One region of the Salipaludibacillus agaradhaerens genome, then DNA from elsewhere that is predicted to be linked to it. Evidence: riboswitches for the same ligand, from Rfam matches in the RefSeq annotation. Region 1 holds a riboswitch; each other region holds the start of a gene.
The links. Region 1 has a riboswitch for cyclic di-GMP ahead of BK581_RS14585 (pyridoxal phosphate-dependent decarboxylase family protein). Riboswitches for the same ligand answer to the same signal wherever they lie in the genome.
Positions count from the first base shown of each region.

Region 2: linked by a shared signal. The riboswitch ahead of sda (sporulation histidine kinase inhibitor Sda) and the one ahead of BK581_RS14585 (pyridoxal phosphate-dependent decarboxylase family protein) in region 1 are both predicted to bind cyclic di-GMP.
Region 3: linked by a shared signal. The riboswitch ahead of BK581_RS19930 (anti-repressor SinI family protein) and the one ahead of BK581_RS14585 (pyridoxal phosphate-dependent decarboxylase family protein) in region 1 are both predicted to bind cyclic di-GMP.

Region 1 is NZ_KV917378.1:3,120,321-3,123,872, reverse strand. It holds gene BK581_RS14590 (glutamine--tRNA ligase/YqeY domain fusion protein) at 1-776, opposite strand, end outside; cyclic di-GMP riboswitch class I at 1,159-1,246, shown strand; gene BK581_RS14585 (pyridoxal phosphate-dependent decarboxylase family protein) at 1,334-2,992, shown strand; gene BK581_RS14580 (methyl-accepting chemotaxis protein) at 2,986-3,552, shown strand, end outside.
Region 2 is NZ_KV917378.1:641,618-645,169, forward strand. It holds gene rlmN (dual-specificity RNA methyltransferase RlmN) at 1-169, opposite strand, end outside; gene BK581_RS02955 (arginine deiminase) at 424-1,656, opposite strand; gene BK581_RS02960 (YozQ family protein) at 1,864-2,037, opposite strand; gene sda (sporulation histidine kinase inhibitor Sda) at 2,134-2,340, opposite strand; cyclic di-GMP riboswitch class II at 2,363-2,445, opposite strand; gene BK581_RS02970 (3'-5' exonuclease) at 3,071-3,552, shown strand, end outside.
Region 3 is NZ_KV917378.1:1,896,093-1,899,644, forward strand. It holds gene BK581_RS08990 (N-acetylmuramoyl-L-alanine amidase) at 1-827, opposite strand, end outside; gene BK581_RS19930 (anti-repressor SinI family protein) at 1,022-1,186, opposite strand; cyclic di-GMP riboswitch class I at 1,221-1,315, opposite strand; gene BK581_RS09000 (LysR family transcriptional regulator) at 2,216-3,118, opposite strand; gene BK581_RS09005 (VOC family protein) at 3,254-3,552, shown strand, end outside.

The DNA.
Region 1 (3,552 bases):
GCAAATTCAATTTGCTTTGGCGTACCTTCTATTTCTGTATGTTCCACTACCCAGTCATACAATGGCCGCTGATCCTCAAACTCTAACGTACAAATGGAATGTGTTACACCTTCAATGGCATCTTCAAGTGGGTGCGCATAGGAATACATTGGATAAATACACCACTTGTCACCGGTATTATGATGTTCAGTATGAGAAATTCGGTAAATGACAGGATCTCGCAAGTTAATGTTCGGTGATGACATGTCTATTTTAGCCCGAAGCACCTTTTCTCCATTGGCAAATTCACCTTTTCTCATCTTTTCGAAAAGTGCAAGGTTTTCGTCAACACTCCTGCTTCGTGACTCACTTTCTTTACCTGGCTCAGTTAAGGTACCCCGATACTGGCGGATTTCTTCCTGTGTTAAATCTTCTACATATGCGAGGCCTTTCTTAATGAGCAATACGGCACGTTCATACATCTCTTCAAAGTAATTAGACGCATAAAATAAACCGTCCCATTCATAACCAAGCCACTGAATATCTTGTTTAATGGCATCCACAAACTCTTGGTCTTCTTTCAATGGATTTGTATCGTCAAACCGAAGATTCGTCTTGCCGTTAAAAGCATCTGCCAACTCAAAGTTTAAGACGATTGATTTGGCGTGACCGATGTGCAAATAGCCATTTGGTTCTGGTGGGAACCGTGTCACTACATGCTCGTAGGTTCCTTCATCCAAGTCCTCTTGCACAATATACTTAATGAAATGTGATGAATTATTTACATTTTCACTCATGTCTCTACACCTTTCTATCACAAAAGTTCTGTTCATGATTACCATCTTTAAAATAGTCTACATTTTTAGAGCCACTTTATTAACATCGATACGACTGAGCAGTCGACAAAAGTAACTAATCTGTTTAAATAACATGTCTATTATTCGTTATATCATAAATAAGACTGGATATCTATGGATGACCTTACTTTTCACTCGTTGCGTAATTTCATTTATTTCTTTTTTGTAGCCATCCCCTCTGAAAGGCCTAATCATTCACTAATTATCCATGACCTAAAGATAGGACTTACAAGCATTTAATGGCATATTTTGTGACAAATGTGTAAATGTATTGATTACTTTAGTCCTATTGTGATACTTTTAATTATGTTCAATATAACACAATAATAATGGGCAAACCTGTTGAAAAACAGGGACGCAAAGCTCCAGGTCTAACGCTTTTAAAAAGTTAAGATGGCTGAGTTGCTTAACATATTAGCGTTTTACGTATGTTACCGGACCCCCATTATTAAAGTGGGGATTTTTTTATGTTTAAAAATATGATTGGAGGTTACTGAATGAAATCACTTAATGACGTGCAAAAGCTTTTCCCTAGTGAAGATGGCAATCGTGAAAGCAGAGAGAATTTCCTGCAATTAATTACCACTCTTCTAGAAAAAATGGATGGGATGAAGCGTCCAGATTACGCTAGTTTAGGACATGAGAAACAGCGTGAAACAAATTTTTATCAGCAGCTCATCCAAACAGCTGAAGTCCCCCTACAGGGTGAAAGTCTGTCTCACTTAGTAGACAGTATGACAAGCTTAATGACAGGGCACCCCTATCATTCCCGATACTTTTTGACGAATGTCCTTCCGATGGCAAGTATTCCCGGACTCATAGGTCAACTAACAGCCTCCCTATTGAATGGGAATAATTTATGGGATGTTTATGGTCCGGCCGGTGCGGAGGCAGAAACGAAAGTCATTGCCATGATGTCACGTATTGCTGGCTTTGATGTCAATGAGAGCTGGGGATATACAACATGGGGTGGACAAGGAGCTGTCTTTACGGGACTCCGCCTTGCTATTGCAAAACATTGTCCTGATGCAGTGGAGCACGGTGTTCCTGATAATCTGTATGTGTTCTCCTCTGAGCAAGCCCATTATAGTTTAATTAAATCAGCTGAAGCCACTGGTATTGGACGAAGCCATGTGATTAAGGTTCGTACAAAGCGAGATCACGCCATGGACGAACAAGATCTTGCCTCTAAAATGGCAAAAGTGATTGAAGAAGGAGGTAAACCTGTTTACGTTGTGGCTACAACTGGTACAACTGATAACTTTGGTATTGACAATATTCAGGCAATCAAAGATACGACAAATGCCCTTACAGATATGCATGGCTTACCTCCTGTTCATATTCATGCTGACTCAGCTCTCGGAGGATTCTATGCCTTTTTTAACGCGTACGATTTTAAGGTAAATCCGTTAAACTTTGAAGAAAAGGTGCTTACTGGATTGCAGATAATCACCTCTAAAATGCAGCATTTACACTTAGCTGACAGCTTATGTTTTGATTTCCAAAAGCTCGGTCAAACACCTTATGCAACCAGTCTTTTCTTAGTGAAAAACAAAGAAGATTTGTCATTAATTGATTTAGATGCTGCCGAATCACCATATGTCGGTGACAGAGGTTACGGTGACTATCACACAAGCTACACATTAGAATGCTCACGAATGGCCAGCTCCATTGCCATTATGGCAGCGTTACAACTTTTCGGGGTAGAAGGTTATCAAATACTGTTGGCTAACTATGTAAGAGTCAATCTTGTTTTTCGAGAAAAGCTTCAAGCAACTTTACCTGAGTTATGTGTCACGAATCCATTAAACCCCGGTCCTGTGACAGCCTTTAGGCTGTATAGCAAGACTAACAATTGGGAAATGGAAGTAGAGGGCCAGTTAACGAAAGAACAAATAATGGAAACAAATAAAAGAAATGAAGCTCTCTTCGAATATTTCGGTGCCCATAGAGCCCGTATTTTCCTAGGTGACACAAAGAAATTTGATCTTGTCCCATGTAAAAATGATGGGGAATTGCAGCCGGTTTACGTCTCTAAGTTTTTTACGATCTCACCTTATACGGAAACAGATCACATTCCTGACGTGATCACCTTTATACAAGAAGCGGTAGAAGCAACTAAATCAACAGAAAGTGAGGTAACGTTCTCATGTTAAACGTTTCATCATCGTTATTTAAAAAGTTTCTTCTTGGTATTATGGGACCTATGATTCTCTTTGCTCTCATCTTTAGCAGTGTCATATATTACTTTTCCAGCCAGTTAATTGATGATTATGTGATTCCTAGCTTTGAAGACGCCTTGACAGTGAATATGAGCCTGATGAGCGATAGTATTGACAGTCAATTAGTCCAAGCGGCTCATGAAGGTGACAGCAATGCCCTTGCAGAACTTCAGAGTGAGGTTAACAGTTTCCAAGAGTCTTCAGGTGTAGCAAATGCTTACGTATTGGGTCAATCAGGTAATGAAGAGTATATCATTGCCTTAAGCCAATACGATGAGACGATGGAGACCTACACCTTCTCTGATGATATGCACACAGCTATGGGAGGAACGGATGCTATAAGTGAGATCTATGAAGATGAATTCGGAACATTTAAATCTTATTTCTCACCAGTTGAAGGAACGGAGGCCATTTTTGGATTAGATCGTGATGCCTCATTTGTGAGTGCAGCTAGTACCCGGGGAATTATCATATCTCTCATCCTAGCTGGCGGT
Region 2 (3,552 bases), 2.5 Mb from region 1:
GTAATTGAATACAGTCTTTTTTTAAATTCGTCATCTCATTAAATGAGGTAACACGCTTGATATATAACCAGTCCCACACTTGAGAAGCGCGGAATGGCTTTTCCCCTTTTTCTGTAAACCACTCTTTTAATTGGTCAAATGTTAAACCGTAAATCGATGGTTTCGTCATTTTAACCCCTCATTTCACTTTATTTATAATGATAGCTCTACCAATAATCTTAGTAGTTCAAACTGAGACATCTTTTATGTGAACGACTCATAAAATACGAGATCCTCTTTTTAAACCAACAGCTATTATCTCAATTTTCATCTCACAATTCAAGCAAGATTTGGTGTTACACGACAGCTTTATACTTATTTACACGATGCCTCTCGTTTTTAAGAACAATCATATATTAAAATGACGCATAGGGGAGGAATACATTACTTTCGTTTTAATGGCATCGTCATACAACGCGGTCCTCCACGACCTCTTGCTAATTCGGAACTGGGAACTTCAATCACATTAATCCCGTGCGCTCTTAACGTATCGTTTGTGACATAATTTCGATCATATGTGATGATTGTCCCTGGAGCAAGGGCAAATGTATTACTGCCGTCATTCCATTGTTCTCGTGCCGCTTCAATAGCTTGACCGTCTCCGACTGGTATAAGTGTCACCTCTTCAAGTGCAAGACATTCTTTAAGTGTTTTTGTTAAGTCATTTCTTTTTTCTACTTCGATCTCACCGTCTTTATTCTCTTGAAGGATGTAAATGTCCATTTCCGCGGCAATTTTCATCACAGTGGGATGAATCGTAAATTTGTCAATATCAACTTGTGTAAAAACGGTATCTAAATGCATAAAAGCTCTTTTTTTCGGTATTTGAATCGCAATTACTTTCTTAAAGCCTGTTTTCAGTGTTCTTAAATTTCTAAATAATTTTTCTATGGCATGGGGACTTGTACGTGCACTAATACCAATTGCTATAACATCCGGTGATAAGATGAGAATATCACCTGCTTCAATAGGAAAACCATCGTCCTTATCATAAATAATAGGTATATCTTTATTAACATAATCATGGGAATGTTTTACGATATATTTTAAGAATAGCGTCTCATTCTTGCGAGCCTTTTGGTCCATTAAATTTAAGGAAATAGACTCACCAATGATAGCTGCGGGGTCTCTAGTGAAATACATGTTTGGTAAAGGATCTAAATAAAACGGAAAATCATGATTAATCATCTCAGCCATCAAGTATTCCGATTTCACATCCACTTCATTTCTTCTAACGCCACTAATCACTGTTTCAACGAGTTCAGCAGGTGGTTTAGATACTAGAAATTCTTCTAAGCTATAATAAATACCGCTGTCATACCTCAAATGTTTTAATGAGGCATGAAGAAATTCAGTAATAAATTTTTTTCTGACATGTTCTTCTTTAAGCGCTTCCGTAGCCATATCTGTTAAATAGACGACCTCTGCCCCTTTTGATGATAAAGCTTTTACAAATTCATCGTGTTCACGTTGCGCAATTCTTAAATTAGGAATATCATCAAACAATAATTCTTCCATATACTCTGGGGATAGGTTTTCTATTTCTTTTCCGGGCCGATGCACAATCACTTTCTCTAACTCATTAATTTCTGAAAAAATCCTAAAGGGAGTTGTCATAAACTAATCTTCCTTTCTGACTTATCTAATTTTAAGAAATATACCTTAATTATACCCTCTTAACATTATTTGCGCGATAATCGTTAAATAACCTTCCGATAATGTTTTATTATAAACATCTTAAAACCAAAAATTACCTCCGCTATAAATGGAGGTAATAAAAGATAACAGTTAAGCTAAAAAAATGAGATTAAGATCAGTGAATCATTATTTGTTATTATCCGTTTTCTTATGATCGACTGTTCCAACGTTATAACTATCTTCCAGTTGTTCATGAACCGTTGACACACCACTAGAAAACTCATCCTTTTTTTTGTCATCTTCATAATGGAAGTGCCTATCCCCCACGACATGTCCTGTAAGGTTACTCTTTTTTCGCATAAAATCACCTTCCTTACTTGGTTTTATAACTAGTATGAAAGCAAGTAAAGAAAACTATGCGAACAGTTAGGAGAAAAGTAAACGGTATTTGTGACATTAACTGGAGTAATGAGTTTTACTTACCACATGGTTTATTTTACGACAATTAGGTGTTGTAGGTGTATGGCTTTTAGTATATATTTTTCTACTTTCTAATTCATTTTCAAGTATTTTAATGAATTCTGTTTCTAAGCCAAGTTCTTTCGCATGTGTATACACTTCCAATAATTGATCGCTATTTAAACGCTTAATTGATGAAGTCAATGTACAAACCTCCCCTTCTTTATTTACTCAGGTCGGTTGCACTAGCAGCTCCAAACTATTCAAGTGCCCAATTACAAATAGTTTTTCATCGCTCCCGTAAGTAGTATAAATCCCTTAATTTTATGCCTCTACTCACTAACTGTTCATATTAGTAATGCAAAAATATCCCAATATCAAAAGGTATTATATCATAGTTTATAGTAAATAAAATGTGATTTAACTTACTTTTTTATGAATTGGGGAAATATCGTCCAAAAGGATGAGAAATAACTTAAATATAGCCCCATTATTTTTGAATAATTAAGCCGTAGGGGTAGTCATAAGTCCCATTAAAAGGCATTTTTTATTATTAGAATATGTAAACTGTTACTTTTCACTATTACCTGGTTAATATAATACCAATTTTTAATAGATTTAGTTAACTGAATGAATGTCATAATCCAATGTCACGCTCCATATAACGAATATTATTGTAAATTAATAAAAAATGTCCGTTATTAAAAAAGAAAAACATGACTCAACTCGCATAAAAGGGTGTGACGTCGCTACGAACTTACCGTTATTAATATAGACAGTGTCTCTGTCATGATTCGGTGTCAAAGTAAACCAAGTTAGTGGTGTTCGGATAACACTATATGACCAATTCTAAGTCAGAATGTAATGTCCCCCTTTTATTTTGCCGATAGAGCTGATATTCTATAGGAAACGTATGTTCTTTAGGAGGCTTTTAATGAATTTTATAGCGATTGACTTTGAAACAGCTTCCAGGCAACGTGATAGTGCTTGCGCCATTGGACTAGTTCAAGTTATTGACGATTGTATTGTTGATGAAGTTTACACACTTATCAGACCGAGAAATTCATACTTTGATCCCTTTTGTGAGAGAGTCCATGGAATCACATGGGAGGATGTTAAGAACGCCCCATTATTTAGTGATGTTTGGTCTGATCTCGCTCATTACTTTGAAAATAGTTTAGTCGTAGCTCATAATGCTTCTTTTGATATAAGCGTTTTAAAGAGCTCCTTACAAGCTATTGGCTTGCCTTACCCTTCAATGCTATACAATTGTACCGTGGCTATTGCGAAAAAAACATGGCCTGAGTTTTACAATTTTAAGCTTAATACGATAGCAGCTGAATTAGATATGACATTTAATCATCACCATGCTCTTGAAGATGCCCAAGTAGCCGCACAAATCGTACTAAAAGCAGC
Region 3 (3,552 bases), 1.2 Mb from region 1:
GAACCGTATAACATTGCTTGCAAAATCCACGTTATATTACCTCTCGCTCCTCGACCAACATTGACAACTGCTTGACGTGTTTCAGGTCCCCAAATGCCATCCACCTGAATATTTCTATTAAACTGAACATTTAACTCCGTTTGGAAGCCTCGTAATAGTGCCCCTTTTGTCTCTGGACCGAAAATATTATCTACGGCAATGGCTAAACCGTAACGCTCATTTAATGTCGCTTGCACTGACGCAATCGTGTCATTTGTCGGTTGATCACCATCAGATCCATCTGATCCGTTTTCTTCTATATTTAATGCGTTCACAATCCCGGTTGCATGACCTTGTGCAATACGGTCTAAAAAGGCATCATCTCGCAATTTCTCGGCATCACTTTCATTATCAACAAACAAGTTTTCCGTTAAAAGAGCCGACATTGTTGTTTCTCTCAGTACTGCATAGTTAGCGCTTAACATACCTCTGTCAACTACATCAATTTCATTGATAATAGCTTCGTGAATAACCTGTTGATACCTTATCGTTTGATCAGGCACCTCACCGTTCCAAATGTACGATTCAAATCCTTCACCACCACTTGCATTGGTATGAATAGAAACAAAAAAGTCAGCATTCCAGCTATTCGCCATATCGGCCCTTTCTGATAGTGAAACGAAGCTGTCATCCTCTCGACTCATATTAATTTGAACACCTTGATACATGTTCAGTAATTCTCTTAACCTCATCGCAATATCAAGCACAATTTCCTTTTCTACTAAGCCATTCCCTGTTGCTCCACTGTCAGAACCACCATGACCGGGATCGATAAATATCCTTACCATGTGGTGAGCCTCCTTAAATGTCATTTTGTCGCTCACTATAGTTAATGCACCGTCATTAAAAATGACAGGACAAGTGTCTTTAAGTAGAAACAAATAGGCGTGATCAAGTTGTTAGCATATTAAAAAACGCTTATCATAACGATAAACGTTTAAAATAAAGCTTTAGATACAACTTCTAACTCTCATATAGTCTTTTACGAGTTACCACCACTCACTTGTTTAATATCATATACATTTTTTTCTCGCTGTTTCTCTGCTAAAAAACAACGGACATCATGAGGTGTTAATCCTCTTTGACGTGCTTCTCTTATTAGCCTCTCCCATTCTCTATCCAAGGTAGAGTGTAACTTCTTTTCCATCTCTTCCTTAGACCTCCTTTCCCACGTTTGCCTAATAGGCGGTCCGGCGATCATAGATCATACAAGCAAATGACCCTTAGACCCGTAACTTTGCGTCCCTATCTTTAAACAGGTTTGCCTTTAACTAGTAGGAAGGTTTAATTTTAAAATATTGTCACAGCATTTGAGAATCAGCATGATGTGTAACTGTAATTTGAAGTATACCTAGTCAAGGTTAAATACAAGTTAAAAAACAGAAAAAAAGTAGTTCTTTTATCTATTTTTTTAGTGTCTATTCCCTTTTATAGTAATTTCGACAATAAAAGATAAAGTATTACATTGCGTTTTTTTTCCGGAAGCCATGGTAACATAATTTCTATTTGTATAAGTCCTGAATGAATTTCACAATTCAAAATTCGAATCATGAAAGTGACCTTCACTTCAAACGGACGCTTTCCCGAGGGCTTGTCTTCAGCTAACTTTTGCTCGGTAAATCCTCGCAAAAGTGGATCTTTAGACTGCACTTAATCCTCTGGGAGTCGCCGTCTTACATTTCAGTCACTTTTACCGTCCGTGAAGCTCCCAGCTCAAAATAGAGAAGAGAGGTAAATCAATTTAGGCGGGAACTAACGGAGGCTAATGTCCTGATTGATTCATTTACCAATCAGTGGGAGAAGAACAAAAAACCCACTGATTGAAGGTTCGTTTTATCATCCGCATATTAAATATTCGTGTTATTGCTTTAAAAACATCATTATGAAATCGACTCCGCTAAAAAATCTTGTAATTAAACTTGTAAAAGTAACTGCTTAAATCCATTACTATCAGGCAGTCTATAAAAGAAGTTCATATGACAGGAATATGGAAGAGTCCCTGTAGGAAAAGCAGTAGATGAATGGCATTTCAGTATCTACTATCACGGATTTAAATTTTTAGCGTATTCGGATAATCGTGTAGAAGACCTTAAAATATTTTCTTTTTAAATTAAAATATAGGAACCTGACTGTTCATAATCAACAGGTTCCTTATGCCTCAGGCTGATAAAATTGCTTAAAGTGAAGGTTGATTGTTTAGTTTGCGAAATTCGCTAAAATAATGATACACAAAATCTTGAAATTTACGTGCCGCAATGGACAAGTAGCGATCTTCGAGCCATGCTATTTGGTAGGTACGCTGACAAAATGGCTTATCAATATGCAAAAGGCGAAAAGGTACATTTTTATCTTCTATTAAAGTTTCTGGCAAAAAAGCAACACCAATACCGGTGCGAACGAAATGACTTATTGCAGAAAGTTCGTCAACTTCACAAACTACATTTGGAGTAAAACCTTCTTTTTTACAAAAATCATCCGTCATTGCCCGAAACGGATTCCCATCTTTTATACTTATAAAAGCATCGTCAGATAACTCGCTCAGGTCAACACTATTCCGGTTAGCGAATCGGTGCGTGAAAGGAACAGCTAGTAATATTTCTTCAGTGAGAAAGGATTGCCCGCTTATTCCCTCCACTTCAAGTGGTGGAAAAGTAATGCAAAAATCGATATCGCCATTTCTTAGTTGTTTCACCTTTTCGTATGTTGAAGCTTGGCTGATTTGGAGTTTAATATCAGGATGCTCCGATATGAAAGAGCCTATGAGGTCAGAAAAGCATTTATGAGTGGTTGTTGATAAATAAACACGCCCTCGTTCCATCCCCGCAAGATCCTCGACTTCTTGTCTCCCTTCATCAAGTGCTGAAAGTGCAATCTCCACTTTTTTCAAAAATACCTTTCCAAACGAATTGAGTCGGATATTCCTTCCCTTACGGTCAAATAATGGTACACCCAAATCCTCTTCCAATCGGGCAATGGTTTTACTAAGAGCGGGTTGCGCAATGTGAATTTCTTGCGCCGCTTTTGTCATATGTTCTAACCTGGCAACAATTCGAAAATATTGTAGTTGCAACAGTTCCATTTGTGCTCCTCCTATTAATATACTCAAGGTTATATATTTATATAAATATATATATTTTAATTTATTTATTGTTTATCATAAGATAATTATTACAAGATAACAACAGATTTTACTTGCAAGAAGGAGGTGTAATCGATGAAACTAAACCACATGAATCTTACTGTCACTGACGTTAATGCTACTCGTAAATTTTTCGAAAAATATTTTAACGTTCAGACCAAAGGTAATCATAGCGATTCATTCGCTATAATGGTCGATGAAGATGGATTTTTGCTCGCCTTAATGAAAGGTTCCAATGACAACTACCCCAAGTCTTTTCATATAGGTTTTGAACAGGAGAGCCAAGAGCATGTAAATGAAATCAATCAACGGTTAAAGGATGATGGTTATAATGTAAAACCGCCAAGAAGGACTCATCGTTGGACTTTCTATGT